3 regions of the Pseudomonas sp. FG6 genome follow, and region 1 is predicted to be linked to each of the others. Evidence: predicted binding sites of a transcription regulator. Region 1 holds the regulator's gene; each other region holds the start of a gene.

Region 1 (6,194 bases):
CAGTTGTTCGAATTCGTTATCGGTGACGTCGCCAGAAGCTTCGGCGACCGGTTCCTCGACCGCGGGCTCTTCGACAGCCTCCACGATCGGTGCGGCCTCATCGGCCGACTGCGGCTCGGCCAGGCGCGACAGCGCGGCGAGCAGCTCAGGGGTGGCAGCGGTAATGGGCGAGCGCTCGCGCACTTCGCTGAACATGCCGTTGACCGCATCCAGCGCCTCAAGCACCACGTCCATCAATTCCGCATCAACGCGACGCTCACCCTTGCGCAGGATGTCGAACACGTTTTCGGCAATGTGACAGCACTCCACCAGCTCGTTGAGCTGGAGGAAGCCGGCGCCTCCTTTTACAGTGTGGAAACCGCGAAAAATTGCATTGAGCAAGTCCGCATCATCAGGCCGGCTTTCCAGCTCGACCAGTTGCTCGGACAGTTGCTCTAGAATCTCGCCGGCCTCAACCAGGAAATCCTGAAGGATCTCTTCATCGGCGCCGAAGCTCATTAATGGATGCTCCTAAACAGGGCTAATACTCTAAAACTCAGAACCCAAGGCTGGACAACAGATCGTCCACATCGTCCTGACCTGACACAACGTCTTCTCTTTTATCGGCATGAATCTGCGGACCTTCACCCTGAGAGAGATGTTTTTGTGGATCTTTTTCAGCGAGTATTGCCGCACGGTCATGTTCGATGCCCGCAAAGCGGTCCACCTGACTGGCCATGAGCACGAGCTTGAGCAAATTGCTTTCGACTTCGGTGACCAGCTGGGTCACGCGCTTGATCACCTGACCGGTCAGGTCTTGGTAGTCCTGGGCCAGCAGAATGTCGTTGAGGTTGCCGGCCACGGCGCGGTTATCGGCGCTGCTGCGCGCCAGGAAACCGTCGACCCGACGGGCCAGCTCCCGGAATTCTTCAGCACCGACTTCACGACGCATGAAACGTCCCCAGTCGGCGCTCAAGGCCTGGGCTTCTTCACCCAGGCCGTTGACCAGCGGCGTTGCGCTTTCCACCAGGTCCATGGTGCGGTTGGCCGCAGCTTCGGTCAGTCTGACCACGTAACCCAGACGCTCGGTGGCGTCAGTGATCTGCGAGACTTCCTCGGCCTGCGGCATGTGCGGGTCGATCTGGAAATTGACAATCGCGCTGTGCAGTTCACGCGTCAGCTTGCCGACTTCCAGATACAGACCGCGGTCACGGGTCTGGTTGAGCTCATGGATCATTTGAACAGCATCGCCGAAACGGCCTTTTTCAAGGCTGTCGACGAGTTCGCGGGCATGTTTTTTCAGGGTCAATTCGAAATCGCCCATTGAAGATTCGTTATGCTCCATAGCTCCCCCGTGGCGCCGTTAACCGATGCGTTCGAAGATTTTTTCGATCTTCTCTTTCAACGCCTGGGCCGTGAAGGGTTTGACCACATAGCCGTTCACACCGGCCTGGGCCGCTTCGATGATCTGCTCGCGCTTGGCTTCGGCAGTGACCATCAGCACCGGAAGGTGCTTGAGTTTGTCGTCGGCACGTACCTGGCGCAGCAAGTCGATACCGGTCATGCCAGGCATGTTCCAGTCGGTGACCAGGAAATCGAAATTGCCGCTGTGCAACATCGGGAGCGCAGTGATCCCGTCATCTGCTTCGGCCGTGTTGGTGAACCCAAGGTCACGCAACAGGTTTTTTATGATCCGCCGCATCGTTGAGAAATCATCAACGATGAGGATTTTCATGTTCTTGTCCAATTCGACCTCCAAACAGTCTTAAACGCGTCCAGCAACCTGGGCGCGCCATTTCAATCAATCCGGCACAACGCTCGACAACGGTATGGAACACGACAGACAAGGACTGGTACAGCGCACGCCAGGCCAACCTCGTTCGCAGCGCCCCAACACTGCCATCAACGCGCTCGCCACTCCCCCAAACGCCCCCGCAAGCGGGCCGCGCACTGGCTGTGTAACTGGCTGACCCGCGATTCGCTGACCCCCAGGACCTCACCGATTTCCTTGAGGTTCAGCTCTTCGTCGTAGTACAGCGCCAAGACCAGTCGCTCACGCTCCGGCAAATTGGCAATCGCATCCGCCAGCGCACTCTGGAAGCGTTCGTCTTCCAGGTCACGCGCCGGCTCCATGTGAGCACTCGCGCCATCCTCGTGCAGCCCTTCGTGTTCGCCGTCCTGCAACAGGTCGTCGAAACTGAACAGGCGACTGCCCAAGGTATCGTTCAAAATCCCGTAATAATCATCGAGACTCAATTGGAGTTCGGCCGCAACCTCATGATCTTTAGCGTCGCGCCCGGTTTTCGCTTCAATTGCACGGATCGCGTCGCTGACCATGCGGGTATTGCGGTGCACCGAACGCGGCGCCCAGTCACCCTTGCGGACCTCGTCGAGCATCGCGCCACGAATGCGGATACCGGCATAGGTCTCGAAACTGGCCCCTTTGCTCGCGTCGTATTTGCTCGAAACCTCGAGCAGGCCAATCATGCCCGCCTGGATCAGGTCCTCGACCTGCACGCTGGCCGGCAACCGGGCCAGCAAGTGATAGGCGATTCGCTTGACCAGTGGTGCGTAACGCTCGATCAACTCGTATTGGGCGTCCCGTGCCGATTTCTTGTAGAGATGGTTGTAACTGCTGGCTGTCATAACACGGGCCCTGCTGTTTGTTGCACGAGACGCTCGACGAAAAATTCCAGATGCCCGCGCGGGTTGGCCGGCAGCGGCCAGGTATCGACCTTCTGGGCGATCGCCTTGAACGCCAGTGCACATTTGGAACGTGGGAAAGCTTCATAGACGGCACGTTGCTTCTGGACGGCCTTGCGCACGCTTTCGTCGTAAGGCACTGCGCCGACGTATTGCAGGGCGACGTCCAGGAAACGGTCCGTGACCTTCGTCAGCTTGGCAAACAGGTTGCGCCCTTCCTGCGGGCTCTGCGCCATGTTGGCCAGGACTCGGAAGCGGTTCATGCCGTAGTCGCGATTCAACAGCTTGATCAGGGCGTAGGCATCGGTGATCGAGGTAGGCTCGTCGCAGACCACCAGCAGTACTTCCTGGGCCGCGCGGACGAAGCTGACCACCGAATCGCCGATGCCGGCAGCGGTGTCGATCACCAGCACATCGAGATTGTCGCCAATGTCGCTGAAGGCCTGGATCAGGCCTGCGTGCTGAGCCGGAGACAGATGAACCATGCTCTGGGTGCCAGAGGCGGCCGGCACGATGCGAATCCCGCCAGGCCCCTGCAGCAGCACGTCGCGCAGTTCACAGCGGCCCTCGATCACGTCCGCCAACGTGCGTTTGGGGGTCAGCCCCAATAGCACGTCGACGTTCGCCAGGCCCAGGTCGGCGTCCAGTAGCATGACCCGTCGGCCAAGCTCTGCCAGAGCCAGGGACAAGTTCACTGACACGTTAGTCTTGCCGACGCCACCTTTGCCGCCGGTCACCGCGATCACCTGTACGGGATGCATGCTGCCCATGTTCGTTCTTTACCTTGTCTTCTTAGACGGAGGCCACATTACTGGCTGCGCGTTCACACACGGAACAATGCATGGCAGACCATCGATGTAGGTACAAAAAATATTCATATTACCTCAGCCGACCTGTTTGGTTGGACTGTGGTAAATATCAGCGAACATGTCAGCCATGGCTTCTTCGCTGGGTTCTTCCTGCATTTGCACACTCACGGCACGACTGACCAGTTGATGACGGCGCGGCAGATGCAAATCATCCGGGATCCGCGGCCCGTCGGTCAGGTAAGCCACCGGCAGTTCATGACCGATGGCCAGGCTCAACACCTCGCCCAGGCTTGCCGTTTCGTCCAGCTTAGTCAGGATGCAGCCGGCTAGCCCGCAGCGTTTGTAGCTGTGGTAGGCGGCGGTTAGAACCTGTTTCTGGCTGGTGGTTGCCAACACGAGATAATTTTTTGACTTGATACCGCGGCCGGCCAGGCTTTCGAGCTGCATGCGCAGGGCTGGATCGCTGGCTTGCAGGCCGGCGGTATCGATCAGCACAACACGTTTGCGCAGCAACGGCTCCAGCGCCTGGGCCAGGGATTGGCCCGGATCCACATGGGTCACCGACACATTGAGGATGCGGCCCAGCGTCTTGAGTTGCTCCTGGGCACCGATGCGGAAGCTGTCCATGCTCACCAGGGCAATGCTCTGGGCACCGTACTTGAGTACATAACGGGCGGCGAGCTTGGCCAGGGTGGTGGTCTTGCCCATGCCGGCAGGGCCGACCATGGCAATCACTCCGCCCTCTTCCAGCGGCTCGACTTCCGGGGTAGCGATCATGCGCGCCAGGTGGGCCAGCAACATGCGCCAGGCCTGGCGAGGTTCTTCGATGCCGTTGATCAACGCCAGCAGGTCCCGGGACAACGGGCCGGACAGACCGATGCGTTGCAGGCGGCGCCACAGGTTGGCTTGCGCCGGCCGGCTACCTTGCAACTGGTTCCAGGCCAGGGAGCCCAACTGGACTTCCATCAGTTCGCGCAGGCTGTTGAGTTCGAAGCGCATCGAGTCCAGGGCACGCGGATCGACACCTCGGGCCGGTGCTGCAGGCTCAGGTTGCGGACGACGCGGTTCGGCCTGGACCTGCTCGACCAGGGGTTCGGCAGCCGTCAGCGGCAGGCCGGCAGTCAGCGGCTGACCGGCGAACAATTGACGATTGGTGCCCGCAGCGGCCTCGCCTTCGCTGCTGCGCAGGCTCAGTTCGGCCTGGGCGCTGGCGATGCGCGACTGGGTCTTGCGCAGCTCATCCTCGAGCTCCATGTTCGGAACACGTGGGGCCAGCGCCGACAACTTGTAATCCAGGGCCGCAGTCAACTCGACACCGCCGGCGATCCGGCGATTACCGATGATGGCGGCTTCAGCGCCCAGCTCGTCACGAACCAGCTTCATGGCCTGACGCATATCGGCGGCGAAAAAACGCTTCACTTGCATAAACCACTACCTCAGCCGTTGGGCCCTACTGTCGCAACGATAGTCACTTGCTTGTTGTCCGGTATTTCCTGGTAAGCCAGCACGTGCAACCCCGGAACCGCGAGGCGCCCGAATCGCGAGAGCATCGCGCGAATCGGACCGGCCACCAGCAGGATCACCGGTTGACCTTGCATCTCCTGCCGCTGGGCTGCATCGATCAGCGAACGCTGCAGCTTCTCGGCCATGCTTGGCTCCAGCAGAACACCCTCTTCCGAGCCTTGCCCTGCCTTCTGCAAACTATTGAGCAATATCTGTTCCAACCTTGGTTCCAGCGTGATCACAGGCAGCTCAGACTCAGTGCCTACAATGCTTTGGACGATTGCGCGGGATACGCCAACACGGACCGCAGCCACCATCGCGGCGGTATCTTGACTCTTGGAAGCGTTGTTGGCGATGGCTTCGGCAATACTGCGAATGTCACGCACCGGCACCTGCTCGGCCAACAGCGCCTGCAGGATCTTGAGCAACTGCGACAACGACAGCACACCGGGCACCAGCTCTTCGGCCAATTTTGGCGAGCCCTTGGCCAGCACTTGCAGCAATTGCTGGACTTCTTCATGACCGAGCAGCTCGCTGGAGTGCTTGTACAGAATCTGGTTCAAGTGAGTCGCCACCACGGTGCTGGCGTCTACGACGGTATAGCCGAGGGACTGGGCCTGCGCCCGCTGGCTGATCTCGATCCACACGGCCTCCAGGCCGAAAGCCGGATCCTTGGCGGTGATGCCGTTGAGCGTGCCGTAGACCTGCCCCGGATTGATCGCCAGCTCGCGGTCCGGATAGATCTCGGCCTCGGCCAGGATCACGCCCATGAGCGTCAGGCGGTAGGCACTCGGCGCCAGGTCGAGGTTGTCGCGGATATGCACGGTAGGCATCAGGAAGCCCAGGTCCTGGGACAACTTCTTGCGCACCCCCTTGATTCGCGCCAACAACTGGCCACCCTGGTTGCGGTCGACCAGGGGAATCAAGCGATAACCGACTTCCAGGCCGATCATGTCGATCGGCGTCACGTCATCCCAACCCAGCTCCTTGGTTTCCAGGGCGCGAGCCGGCGACGGCAGCAGCTCCTGCTGACGCTTGACCTCTTGCAGGGCCAAGGCCTTCTTGGTGTTTTCTTTCTTCCAGAACAGGTAGGCACCACCCGCCACCACGGCCGCCATGGTCAGGAAGGAAATATGGGGCATCCCCGGCACCAGGCCCATGACCGCCATCAGGCCGGCCGCAACAACCAGGGCCTTGGGC
Region 2 (6,194 bases), on a different contig from region 1:
CCGGCGGCCGATTGCACCGACAGGTCGCGGATGTTCACCAGGTTGCGGTCCACTTCACGGGCCACCTGGGCCTGTTCTTCGGCGGCGCTGGCGATCACCAGGTTGCGTTCGTTGATCTCGACGATGGCCGTGTTGATCGTGTCCAGGGACAGGCCAGCACCGCGGGCGATGTTCAAGGTCGATTCGGCGCGTTCGGTGCTGTTGCGCATCGAGTCCACGGCTTGCCCGGTACCGCTCTGGATGCTGCCGATCATGCGCTCGATCTCGCTGGTCGACTGCTGGGTGCGATGGGCCAGGGCGCGCACCTCGTCGGCGACCACGGCAAAACCACGACCGGCTTCACCGGCACGGGCGGCTTCAATGGCGGCGTTCAGGGCCAGCAGGTTGGTCTGGTCGGCCAGGCCACGGATCACGTCCAGCACTTTGCCGATGTCGCGGGACTCATCGGCCAGGTTGCCGATCAGCGTGGCGGTGCTTTGCACATCGGCGCTCATGCGTTCGATGGCGCTGACGGTTTCCTGCACCAGGTCGCGGCCGTCGCCAGCGGAGGTGGTGGCGTTTCTCGACGCTTCGGAAGTGCTCACCGCGTTGCGGGCCACTTCTTCCACGGCGCTGGTCATCTCGTTGACGGCCGTGGCGGCCTGTTCGATTTCGTTGTTCTGCTGGGTCAGGCCACGGGCGCTTTCGTCAGTGACGCTGTTGAGTTCTTCGGCGGCCGAGGCCAGTTGCGTGGCCGAGCCGGAAATCCGCTGCAGGGTGTCACGCAGTTTTTCCTGCATGGTCGACATCGCTCGCAACAGGCGGCCGGCTTCGTCAGTGCCGTCGACGATGATCGGTCGGGTCAAGTTACCTTGGGCAATTTCCTCGGCGGCACCCAGGGCATTGGCAATCGGCTTGGTAATGCTGTTGGTTAGCAGCCAGGCGAACAGCAGGGTCAGGGCCGTGGAAACGATCAGCAGCACGACGACCCAATTGAAGGCTTCCGAATATTGTTTGGCCGCACCCACGTTGAACGCATCGGCCTGTTGGTTGTTGATGTCCATCAGTTGGGCGAGTTGAGTGTTCATCGCCTCGGAGTTATCCAACACTTCGCTGTTGATCAGGGCGCGCAACTCTTCGAGCTGATTGTTGCGCGACAGGGTCCGCATCCGCTCGTCGATCTGACGGTACTGCCCCAGCAACTGCTCCAATTTATCGTAGGTGGCTCGCTCTTGTGGAGAACTGATGAGCTTCTCATACCCTGCCTGGGCCGTGCGGATCTGCTGGTTGCGTTGTTCGAGCAGGGCGACGGTTTTCTGTTGGATGTCCGCTTCACGGTTGACCAGCAAGCGGTAGGACAACACGCGCACGCGCAGGGTGAGCTGGGTGAGCTCATCCAGGGCCTTGAGGCTGGGGACGCTGTTGTCGACGATGTTTTCACCGGAGCTTCGGATCTGGCTCATCTGTGCCAGGGCAAACACCCCAAGGGCCAACATCAGGGCACCGATCAGGAGAAAGCCCAGGAACGCTCTTGGCGCGATGTTCATATTTCGTAGAGACATGGGGAAGTACCGGAAGGAAGTGTGTTCGTGCGCAGCGTTTAACGGTTGCTTAATGACTTATCGGTCATGCGACTAAAGTCTTGAGGGGTCTGTGTATTTTTGTCGCAGTGAAGGTTTTGCGACACGACGAAGGGCAGGAACCAGATTCCTTGTCCGGAGTCTCTACCACTCGCGAGCGAAGCACCGCCACCCTAACCATGGCATCGGCGATGACTTTTCTTTATCGTACGCGCCCCTTGGAAAAGCCTGGAAATCAATATGTTGGAAGCATCCCTCAGTCAGCTGGAGCAACTGGTCAACGACCTGGTGCAACAGAACCGTCTTCTCGCCGGTGTGAATGAAACCCTGAACGCGGAACTTGCCAAGGCCAAGGATGAAAACGAGAGTCTGCAACTGAGCCTGATGGAACAGGAAGAACTGCACGGCGCCACCGCTGCCCGCATCCAGGCGCTGATCGAGCGCGCCAGCAACGGGTCTGTCAGCGCATGAAGCACGGAGCCGATGGGGTAACGGTCCTCTCGATCCTGGGAGAAGACTATTCAATCAAGGCGCCGGCCGGGCAGGAACAGACCCTGCTGGACGCTGCTTCGATGCTCAAGGCCGCGCTGGCCGATACCAAGAGAAAATACCCGACGCTGATCGGCGATCGGCTGCTGGTACTGGCGGCCATGAACCTGTGCTCGCAACAGATCGAAATGCAGAAGCAGCACAAGGCGGAACTCGAACGTTATGAAGAGCAGGTCAGCGCCACGGTCGAAGTGATTTCCAAGACGATCCAGCAGGCCTGAAGCGGGGCTGCAGGCCCCATTGACTGTGGGAGCGGGCTTGCTCGCGAGGGGCTTGCGGTAGCACTGCAAGCCCCTGCTCAGAACCACTCATCGCGCATCCCCAGGCACGTATCATCCCGGGCTTCAAGAATCGCCAGCTCAGGGTGACAACTCGGCACTTCCCACGTCAGGAAATACCGCGCCGCCTGCAACTTGCCCCTATAGAAGTCGCTGTCTGCCGGATTCCCGCGGGCCAGCCCTTCCTCGGCGCGAATCGCCTGCTCCAGCCAGCGCCAGCCGATCACCATGTGGCCGAACACCTTCAGGTACAACGCCGAGTTGGCGAGGCTGCTGTTGACTTGGCCTTGGGCAAGGTCGGCGAGCAGGCCGAGGGTGACGGTCTGCAAGCGCGCCACCAGTGTTTCCAGCGGCTGGCGCAAGGGCGTCAGGGAATCGAACGCCTGGGCGCGTTCGCTGGTGCCGGCCACCAGGCGGATCAATTGCTTGAGCCCGGCGCCACCGTTCTGCGCCAGTTTGCGCCCCAGCAAGTCCAGGGACTGGATGCCGTGGGTGCCTTCATGGATCGGGTTCAGGCGGTTGTCGCGGTAATACTGTTCCACCGGGTACTCGCGGGTGTAGCCGTGGCCCCCCAGAATCTGGATCGCCAGCTCGTTGGCTTTCAGGCAGAACTCCGAGGGCCAGGATTTGACGATGGGGGTCAGCAGGTCCAGCAGTTCATGGGCGCGCCTGCGTTCGGCTTCGCTTTCCAGGGTGGTGGTGTCGTCGAACAGCCGCGCAGCGTAAAGGCCCAGGTCAAACGAGCCTTCAACGTAGGCCTTCTGGGTCAACAGCATGCGGCGCACATCGGCGTGCTGGATGATCGCCACTGGGGCGGTGGTCGGGTCCTTGCTGTCGGGCACCCGGCCCTGCGGGCGTTCGCGGGCGTATTCGAGGGAATACAGATAGCCGGCGTAACCCAGCATCACCGCGCCCATGCCAACGCCGATCCGCGCCTCGTTCATCATCTGGAACATGTAGCCCAGGCCGTGGTGCGGTTTCCCCACCAGGTAGCCGACGCATTCACCGTTATCGCCGAAGTTCAGCGCCGTGGACGTGGTGCCGCGCCAGCCCATCTTGTGGAACAGCCCGGCCAGCAGCACATCGTTGCGCGAGCCCAGGCTGCCGTCGTCGTTGACCAGGAACTTGGGCACGATGAACAGCGAAATGCCCTTAACGCCCGGCGGTGCATCCGGCAATTTCGCCAGCACCATGTGCACGATGTTTTCCGACAGGGGATGGTCGCCGCCGGAAATGAAGATCTTGTTGCCCTTGAGTCGATAGGTGCCGTCGGACGCTGGCTCCGCGCGCGTGCGAATGTCCGACAGCGAAGAGCCCGCATGGGGCTCGGTCAGGGCCATGGTGCCGAAAAAGCGGCCGTCGATCATCGGTTGCAGGAAGCGCTGCTTCTGCTCCTCGCTGCCGAAACTCTCGATCAGGTTCGCCGCGCCCATGGTCAGGAACGGATAAGAGGTGGACGCGGCGTTGGCCGATTGGAAATGCGCGAAGCAGGCCTGGGACAGCAGCGTCGGCAATTGCATGCCGCCGGCGTCGAAACTGCGCGCGGCGTTGAGAAAGCCCGCCTCCAGGAAGGCATCGACGGCTGGTTTCACTTCTGGGATCAGAATCGCCTGGCCGTTCTCGTAGCGCGGTTCGTTTTCATCGTTCTTGCGGTTGTGCGGCGCGAAATATTTCTCGGCGATGCTGCGTGCCGTGTCGATGGCGGCGTCGAAGGTTTCGCGATTGTGCTCGGCAAACCGCTCGCGCTGGGTCAGGCCCTCGGCATCGAGGACTTCATACAGCTCGAAAGCCAGATTGCGGGAACTGAGCAGCGTCTCGGACATGGCGGCCTACCTTTTTTTGGAATGGGGCCGAGTCTAGGCGGGCTGATAAAGGCTGAACAGGATGATTGATGACAGTGATGCAGAGGCGAGGGCGACGCTAATCCCAAATGATGCTGGTCCCAAACATCGGAGCGAGCCTTGTGGGAGCAAGGCTTGCTCGCGATCCAGGCGCCGCGGCACTCAAGAGACCGCGGCGCTTTCATCGCGGGCAAGCCTTGCTCCCACAAGGCTTCTTCCCAAAGCTTCCCACAGGGATTTCGAAGACCAGGCATCCATTGCAGATGCCTGGTGTACAGCGTTTTAGCCAATCGTCATCAAGCTCGCATTACCCCCCGCCGCAGCGGTGTTGACGCTCAAGGCCCGCTCGATCACCAGGCGCTCTAGCGCCACGCCGGTTTCGCCCTGGGACAAGCCATGCACCCCGACGATCGCGCCGGCACGCTTGGCCACTTGCTGGCAAACGTTGCGCAGTTGGTCCGAATCACCGTGATGCAGGACGGCATCGAACAGCACCTCATCCTTGGCCCAGTCGGAAACGCGCTGGATGCGAGCCTGGATGTCCTTCGGCAAGCGGGCGAACAAGGCCTTGCTCGCGTCGGTTTCCGGCCACACGGCCGAGCCGCCCACGGCCAGGACCGCCGCCAGTTGCGTCAGCAGGTCGCCTTCCACGTCAGCCAGGCACAGCACGTGCTCGCGCGGCAGGATGGCGTAGCTGTTGCGTTCGCCGGTCGGGCCGGTCAGTTGGCGGGTAATGCCGCTTTGCGACTGGGCGGCGAACTGTACGCACAGGGCACTCAATTCTGCGAGTTTCTGGCTGTCGGCCCAGGCTTGCAGGGCCTTCAGCGGTTTGCCCAGGGCTTCGCGCAGGCGCAGGTCTGGCGCGCTGAGGGCGTCGCCGCGGACGAAGGATTGCTGGATCGCATCGGTAGGGCGCGTCGACAGCAGGCGGTACAGGTACAGCGGACCGCCGGCCTTCGGACCGGTGCCCGACAGGCCTTCGCCACCGAACGGCTGCACGCCGACCACGGCCCCGACGATGTTGCGGTTCACGTAGACGTTGCCGGCGTGAACACTGTCGATCACCTTGGCGATGGTCTCGTCGATGCGGGTGTGCACGCCCAGGGTCAGGCCGTAGCCGGATGCGTTGATCTGATTGATCAACGGGTCCAGTTCCTTGCGCTTGTAGCGCACCACGTGCAGCACCGGACCAAAGATCTCGCGTTGCAGCTCATCGAAGCTTTCCAGCTCGATCAGGGTCGGCATGACAAAGGTGCCACGCTTGCATTCATCGCTGTCGGCAATAGCCATCTGGTACACGGTGCGACCTTTGTCGCGCATGGCCTGGATGTGTTTCTCGATACCGGCCTTGGCTTCGGCGTCGATCACTGGGCCGATGTCCACCGACAGGCGCTCCGGGTTGCCGAGACGCGACTGCGCCATGGCCCCCTTCAGCATTTCGATGACGCGGTCGGCGGAATCTTCCTGCAAGCACAGCACCCGCAGGGCCGAGCAACGCTGGCCGGCGCTGTCGAAGGCCGACGACACCACGTCGATGACCACTTGTTCGGTCAGGGCCGAGGAGTCGACGATCATGGCGTTCTGGCCGCCGGTTTCGGCGATCAGCGGAATCGGACGACCCTGGTTGTCCAGGCGACCGGCGATGTTGCGTTGCAGCAGGCGAGCCACTTCGGTGGAACCGGTGAACATCACACCCTTGACTCGCTCATCACCCACCAGGCGGGCGCCAACGGTTTCGCCGCGACCCGGCAGCAGTTGCAGGACGCCTTCCGGAATCCCGGCTTCGAGCATCAAGCGCACGGCCTGGGCAGCCACCAAGGGCGTCTGCTCGGCGGGTTTGGCCAATACCGGGTTGCCGGCAGCCAGGGCAGCGGCGACCTGGCCGCTGAAAATCGCCAGCGGGAAGTTCCACGGGCTGATGCAGACCACCGGGCCCAGCGGGCGGTGGGCATCGTTGGTGAAATCGT
Region 3 (6,194 bases), on a different contig from region 1:
ATCTATTCGGGACATACCCATGAGTGACACCCTGACCCGCCTGGCCCAGGTGCTGGAAGAGCGCAAAGGCGCAGCGGCCGACACCTCGTATGTCGCCAGCCTGTACCACAAGGGCTTGAACAAGATTCTGGAAAAAGTCGGCGAAGAATCGGTCGAGACCATCATCGCCGCCAAGGACGCCGCCATCAGCGGTGACTGCAGCGACGTGATCTACGAGACCGCCGACCTGTGGTTCCACAGCCTGGTCATGCTGGCCCAACTGGGACAGCACCCGCAGGCCGTACTGGATGAACTGGACCGTCGCTTCGGTCTGTCCGGGCACGTCGAGAAAGCCTCGCGCCCGTCCGCCTGATCAACTCTTGAGAGGAATAGCCACATGGGTATTTTTGACTGGAAACACTGGATCGTCATTCTGGTAGTCGTGGTACTGGTGTTCGGGACCAAGAAGCTGAAGAACCTCGGCACTGACGTCGGCGAGTCCATCAAGGGCTTTCGCAAGGCCATGAACGACGACGAAAAACCGGCCGAGCCGACAGCGGCTCCGGTCCAACCGGTACAACCCCAGGCCAGCACGCCGGTGAATGCACCGCACACCATCGATGTGCAGGCCCAGAAAGTCGAAGAGCCGACCCGCAAAGACTCGTGAGCACTGACTAATGTTTGGGATCAGCTTCACTGAACTGCTGCTCGTCGGCCTCGTGGCCCTGCTGGTACTGGGCCCCGAGCGCCTGCCGGGCGCTGCGCGCACCGCCGGTCTGTGGATCGGACGCCTGAAGCGCAGCTTCAATGCGATCAAACAGGAAGTTGAACGCGAGATCGGTGCCGACGAAATTCGTCGGCAACTGCACAACGAGCACATCCTGTCCCTGGAGCAGGAAGCGCGCAAGATCCTCACACCGACCCAGCAGGAACCGACACCGCTGCAGCCTGAAACCGCGCCAACGGTTGCGCCGCCCACTCCAGTGGAAGGCGCCGCACCGGTGACGACGGAACCGGCCAAGGTGCAGGAGCCTGCCCCGACGGTGCCGACCTCCGCCCCCCACGACACCCCACAGCCGCCGCGAGCCCCATGAGCGATATCCCCGAAAACGACCAGCCGATGCCGCTGGTATCGCACCTCACCGAGTTGCGCACCCGCCTGCTGCGCTGCGTCGCGGCGGTTTTCATCATCTTCGCCGGGCTGTTCGCCTTCACCCAGCAGATCTACACCTTCGTCTCCACACCGCTGCGCCAGTACTTGCCGGCCGGCGCAACAATGATCGCCACCGACGTGTCGTCGCCGTTCCTGACGCCGCTGAAGCTGACGATGATGGTCTCGCTGTTCCTGGCCATCCCGGTGATCCTGCACCAGGTCTGGGGCTTCATTGCGCCTGGCCTGTACAAGCATGAGAAGCGCATCGCCGCGCCGTTGCTGGTGTCCAGCATCCTGCTGTTCTACACCGGCATGGCCTTCGCCTATTTCCTGGTGTTCCCGCTGATTTTCAAGTTCTTCGCCGCCGCCACCCCGGCCGGTGTCGAGATGATGACCGACATCACCAGCTACCTGGATTTCGTCATGACGCTGTTCTTCGCCTTCGGCGTGGCGTTCGAAATTCCGGTGGCGGTGGTGCTGCTGGTGTGGATTGGCGTGGTCGACGTCGCATACCTGAAGAAGGTCCGTCCCTACGTGATCATCGGCTGCTTCGTGGTCGGCATGATCCTGACCCCACCGGACATCTTCTCCCAGACCTTGCTGGCCGTGCCGATGTGGATGCTGTTCGAGATCGGCATCCTGTTCGGCGGCCTGGTGCGCAAGCGTCGCGAGCAACCGGAAGAAAAAACGAGCGACGACCACAACGACCAGCCACCAGCGACCCAAGCGTGAACCTGCTGTTGCTCGAAGAGGCCGACTTCATCGGGCCCGACCGGGTCGTGCTGAGCGATCGCCGCCTGACCCACATGCAGGAAGTCCACCGCAGCGCTGTCGGCGACAGCCTGCGGGTCGGGCGCATTGGCGGACTGATGGGCACGGCCCAGGTAGTGCGCCTGGAAGCCCGCGAGGCGGAACTGCAAGTGACCCTCGACCAACCGCCACCGGCCAAGTTGCCGCTGACATTGGTGCTGGCCCTGCCGCGTCCGAAAATGCTCCGGCGAGTGTTCCAGACCATCGCCACCATGGGCGTGCCGCGCGTGGTGCTGGTCAACAGCTACCGCGTGGAAAAGAGCTTCTGGCAGACGCCGTTCCTGGAGCCCGAGGCCATTCGCGAACAACTGATCCTGGGGCTGGAACAGGCTCGCGACAGCGTGCTGCCAGAGATCATCATCGAAAAACGCTTCAAGCCCTTCGTTGAAGACCGGCTGCCGGCCATGGTCGATGGCACCTTGGGCCTGGTCGGTCATCCTGGCCAATACCCACCCTGCCCCCGCGCCCTTACCGAGCCGGTGACACTGGCCATCGGCCCGGAAGGCGGCTGGATACCCTACGAGATCGACCTTCTCGCCAAGGCCGGCCTGCAACCGGTGCAACTGGGCGAGCGCATCCTGCGGGTCGAGACCGCCGTCACGGCCTTGCTTGCGCGGCTGTTCTGAGCCGCTGAGGCTGAATATTCGCTGTGGCGAGGGGATTTATCCCCGCGCCACAATGTAAGCAAGCTAAATATCTTCCGTTTATCTCCTATAGATCGCTCCCTAAAGGCCGATACAGCGCCGATAAAACAAAAATCAGCGCTGCAGGGAGTATCGGCATGTTCCAGTGGTTGGCCCAGAGTCTGGGAAATGTAAGCGTCAATCGCAAACTCGGCTTCGGCTTCGGTCTCGTGCTCTGCCTGACCTTGCTGATCGCCTTCACCGGCTGGACCAGCCTGGGTAACGTGATCAGCCGTGGCGACAAGCTGGGGTTCATTTCCGAACTCAACGGATTGACCAAGGACCTGCGCCTGGCGCGCATGGACTACTACAACTCGCGGGGCGAGAACGGTCCGCAGGATATCAACGATCTGACCGCCAAGCTCGAAGCCGGCCTCAAGACCGCCCGTCAATTGATCGAGCAACCGGACGATGCGGCGCTGATCGACAAACAACTGGCCGCCGTGGCCGAGTACAAAAGCGCCTTCGGCGCGATGACCCGCGCCACCGCCAGCCGTGAGGATGCACGCAGCAAACTCGGCGCCAGTGCCGACAACGCCGTGGCGCGTATCGATGACGTGGAAAAAACCTTGCTGCAAGGCGACAGCGTCGCCCAGTTCAACAGCGTGGTGACCCTGAGCAAAGCCGTCCAACAAGCGCGTTACCAGGTTCGCGGCTACACCTACAGCGGCAAGAACGAAGCCCAGCAACCCGCCCTCGACGCCATCGACAACGTGCTCAAACTGCTCGCTCGCTTGCCGGGCCAGTTGCCCGAGGAACATGCCGCCAACCTGCAGCAGGCCAACGACTCGATGAACGCCTACCGCACAGCGGTCAGCCAGTTCCGCGACTCCCAGCTCGACACCGCTGCGGCACTCAAGCGCATGGCAGAACAAGGTGGAGTGTTGCTTGAGGCCAGCCAGAAGCTGACCGTCTCCCAGACCGCCGTGCGTGATCGCGACGCCGCCGAGGCCAAGACCTTCCTGGTGATGGCTGCCGCCCTGGCGCTCCTGTTCGGCATCATCTCTGCCCTGACCATCACCCGGCAGATCGTCGGCCCATTGAGCCAGACCCTCAAGATCGCCGAAGGCGTGGCCGCAGGTGACCTGACCCACAACCTCACCTCCTCGCGCCGCGACGAATTGGGCCAGTTGCAACGGGCCATGCAAAGCATGACCGTGGGCCTGCGCCAATTGATCGGTGGCATCAGCCAAGGCGTCACGCAGATTGCCAGTGCCGCCGACCAGCTCTCGTCCGTCACCGAGCAGACCAGCGCCGGGGTCAACAGTCAAAAAGTGGAAACCGACCAGGTCGCCACGGCCATGCATGAAATGACCGCCACCGTGCAGGAAGTGGCGCGCAACGCCGAGGAAGCCTCCGAGGCCGCCGTCGCCGCCGACCAACAGGCTCGCGAAGGCGAAAAAGTGGTCGGTGAAGCCATCGCCCAGATCGAGCGTCTGGCGCTGGAAGTCGGCAACTCCACCTCGGCGATGGGCGACCTGAAGCGCGAAAGCGACAAGATCGGCAGCGTGCTGGATGTGATCAAGTCCGTCGCCGAGCAAACCAACCTGCTGGCGCTCAACGCCGCCATCGAAGCCGCCCGCGCCGGTGAAGCCGGGCGGGGTTTCGCGGTGGTGGCCGACGAGGTCCGAAGCCTGGCCCAACGCACCCAGAAATCCACCGAGGAGATCGAAGAGCTGATCGTCGGTCTGCAATCGGGCACCGAGCAGGTCGCGGCCATTATGGACAACAGCCGCAGCCTGACCGACAACAGCGTCGAGCTGACCCGCCGCGCCGGTGGCTCGCTGGAAAACATCACCCGCACCGTCTCGGCGATCCAGTCGATGAACCAACAGATCGCCGCCGCTGCCGAGCAACAAAGTTCCGTGGCCGAGGAGATCAACCGCAGCGTGCTGAACGTGCGCGACGTCTCCGAGCAAACGGCCGCCTCCAGCGAAGAAACAGCCAGCTCCAGCGCCGAACTGGCACGACTGGGCATTCACTTGCAAACGCTGGTAGGCCGGTTCAAGGTCTGAAGCGCCCGGGCGAGAGCCTCTGCGCCTTCGCCCGGCAAATATCGCGACCTGTTGGCTACAGATCCCTACCACATGGTCGATACTCTTCTCATAAAGCCTACAAAAGGCTCGAGGGAGTATCAGCATGTTCAGTTGGTTAACCGAAAAGCTGGGAAACGTAAGCGTCAACCGCAAACTGGGCGCAGGCTTTGGCCTGGTGCTGCTGATGACCCTCCTGAGCACCTTCGCAGGCTGGGACAGCCTGAGCAGTGTGATCAGCCGCGCCGACAAACAGGCCGCCATCGCCAACCTCAACGAAACCGCCAAGGATCTGCGAGTCGCCCGTCTCGACTATGAGATGCGTCGCGGCGAACAGGGGCCAACCGCCGTAAGCGAGCTGCTGGGCAAACTTCAAGAGAGCGTACAAGCCGCCCTCAAAAGGTTTGTACGACCGGCAGACCAGGAGTTGCTCAACCAGCAACTGGCGATCCTGGACGAGTACAAACGCGCCTTTGCCGACATGACCCAGGCCACGCAGAACCGCGAATCGGCCCGCGCCAAGCTCGGCGCCAACGCCGACAACGCGGTGGCCAAGGTGACGGAAGTCGAGAATGCCCTGCGCCAGGGCGACAGTGTCCCCTCATTCAACAGCGTGGTTGAGCTGAGCAAACTGATCCAGCAAGCGCGCTATCAGGTTCGCGGCTACACCTACAGCGGCAAGGCCGAGGCCGAGCAACCGGCACTGGATGCCATCGAAAGCGTCTTGAAGAACCTTGAAGGCTTGCCGGGTAAACTGCCGGAACAGTACAGCGCCAACCTGCTGCAAGCCGGCGAGTCGATGAAGGGCTATCGCGCCGCAGTCAGTCAGTTTCGCGACTCCCAGGTGGCCAGCGCCTCTGCCCTCAAAAGAATGGTCGACCAAGACACCCGCCTGAATGATCTGAACAATCAACTCACAGCCTCGCAGGTTGAGAAGCGCGACCAGGAGACGGCGCAAGCGAAAGAAACGCTGATCATCGTCACCGTCCTGGCATTGGCGTTTGGCCTGCTGGCGGCGTGGATCATCACCCGGCAAATCGTGGCCCCCCTGCAGCAAACGCTGGTGGCCGTCGAACGTGTCGCCTCGGGCGACCTGAGCGAGAACCTGGTGGTCAGCCGCCGTGACGAAATGGGCCAACTGCAAAACAGCCTGCAACGCATGGTCATCAGCCTGCGGCAGCTGATCGGCGGCATCAGCGAAGGCGTCACACAAATCGCCAGCGCCGCCGAACAACTCTCGGCGGTGACCGAACAGACCAGCGCCGGGGTCAATAGCCAGAAAGTGGAGACCGACCAGGTCGCCACGGCCATGAACGAAATGACCGCCACCGTGCAAGAAGTGGCGCGCAACGCCGAGGAAGCCTCCGAAGCCGCGGTCGCCGCCGACCAGCAGGCCCGCGAAGGTGACCGGGTCGTCGGCGAAGCCATCGCCCAGATCGAGCGACTGGCCAAGGAAGTCGGCAACTCCACCGAAGCCATGAGCCATCTCAAGCGTGAAAGCGACAAGATCGGCAGCGTGCTGGACGTGATCAAGTC

Evidence for each region. The regulator FliA, encoded in region 1, starts transcription of late flagellar genes. The targets are predictions, from matches to a motif close to CTAAAGTTTNNNNNNNNNNNGCCGNTAA.
Region 2: a site for FliA is predicted at 1,599-1,626, ahead of ACODSJ_RS17535 (methyl-accepting chemotaxis protein). Genes of this name have one in related genera too.
Region 3: a site for FliA is predicted at 2,654-2,681, ahead of ACODSJ_RS01465 (methyl-accepting chemotaxis protein). Genes of this name have one in related genera too.

Annotation. Positions count from the first base shown of each region.
Region 1 covers NZ_JBMDJD010000017.1:81,773-87,966, reverse strand. The annotation lists gene ACODSJ_RS13495 (chemotaxis protein CheA) at 1-498, opposite strand, end outside; gene ACODSJ_RS13490 (protein phosphatase CheZ) at 536-1,324, opposite strand; gene ACODSJ_RS13485 (chemotaxis response regulator CheY) at 1,343-1,714, opposite strand; gene fliA (RNA polymerase sigma factor FliA) at 1,882-2,625, opposite strand; gene fleN (flagellar synthesis regulator FleN) at 2,622-3,452, opposite strand; gene flhF (flagellar biosynthesis GTPase FlhF) at 3,567-4,916, opposite strand; gene flhA (flagellar biosynthesis protein FlhA) at 4,928-6,194, opposite strand, start outside.
Region 2 covers NZ_JBMDJD010000026.1:52,756-58,949, forward strand. The annotation lists gene ACODSJ_RS17535 (methyl-accepting chemotaxis protein) at 1-1,541, opposite strand, end outside; gene ACODSJ_RS17540 (hypothetical protein) at 1,800-2,030, shown strand; gene ACODSJ_RS17545 (cell division protein ZapA) at 2,027-2,329, shown strand; gene ACODSJ_RS17550 (acyl-CoA dehydrogenase) at 2,407-4,209, opposite strand; gene putA (trifunctional transcriptional regulator/proline dehydrogenase/L-glutamate gamma-semialdehyde dehydrogenase) at 4,510-6,194, opposite strand, start outside.
Region 3 covers NZ_JBMDJD010000002.1:40,004-46,197, forward strand. The annotation lists gene hisI (phosphoribosyl-AMP cyclohydrolase) at 1-27, shown strand, start outside; gene ACODSJ_RS01440 (phosphoribosyl-ATP diphosphatase) at 20-352, shown strand; gene ACODSJ_RS01445 (twin-arginine translocase TatA/TatE family subunit) at 377-646, shown strand; gene tatB (Sec-independent protein translocase protein TatB) at 657-1,073, shown strand; gene tatC (twin-arginine translocase subunit TatC) at 1,070-1,864, shown strand; gene ACODSJ_RS01460 (16S rRNA (uracil(1498)-N(3))-methyltransferase) at 1,861-2,568, shown strand; gene ACODSJ_RS01465 (methyl-accepting chemotaxis protein) at 2,724-4,640, shown strand; partial or broken gene ACODSJ_RS01470 (methyl-accepting chemotaxis protein) at 4,846-5,826, shown strand; gene ACODSJ_RS01475 (methyl-accepting chemotaxis protein) at 5,968-6,194, shown strand, end outside.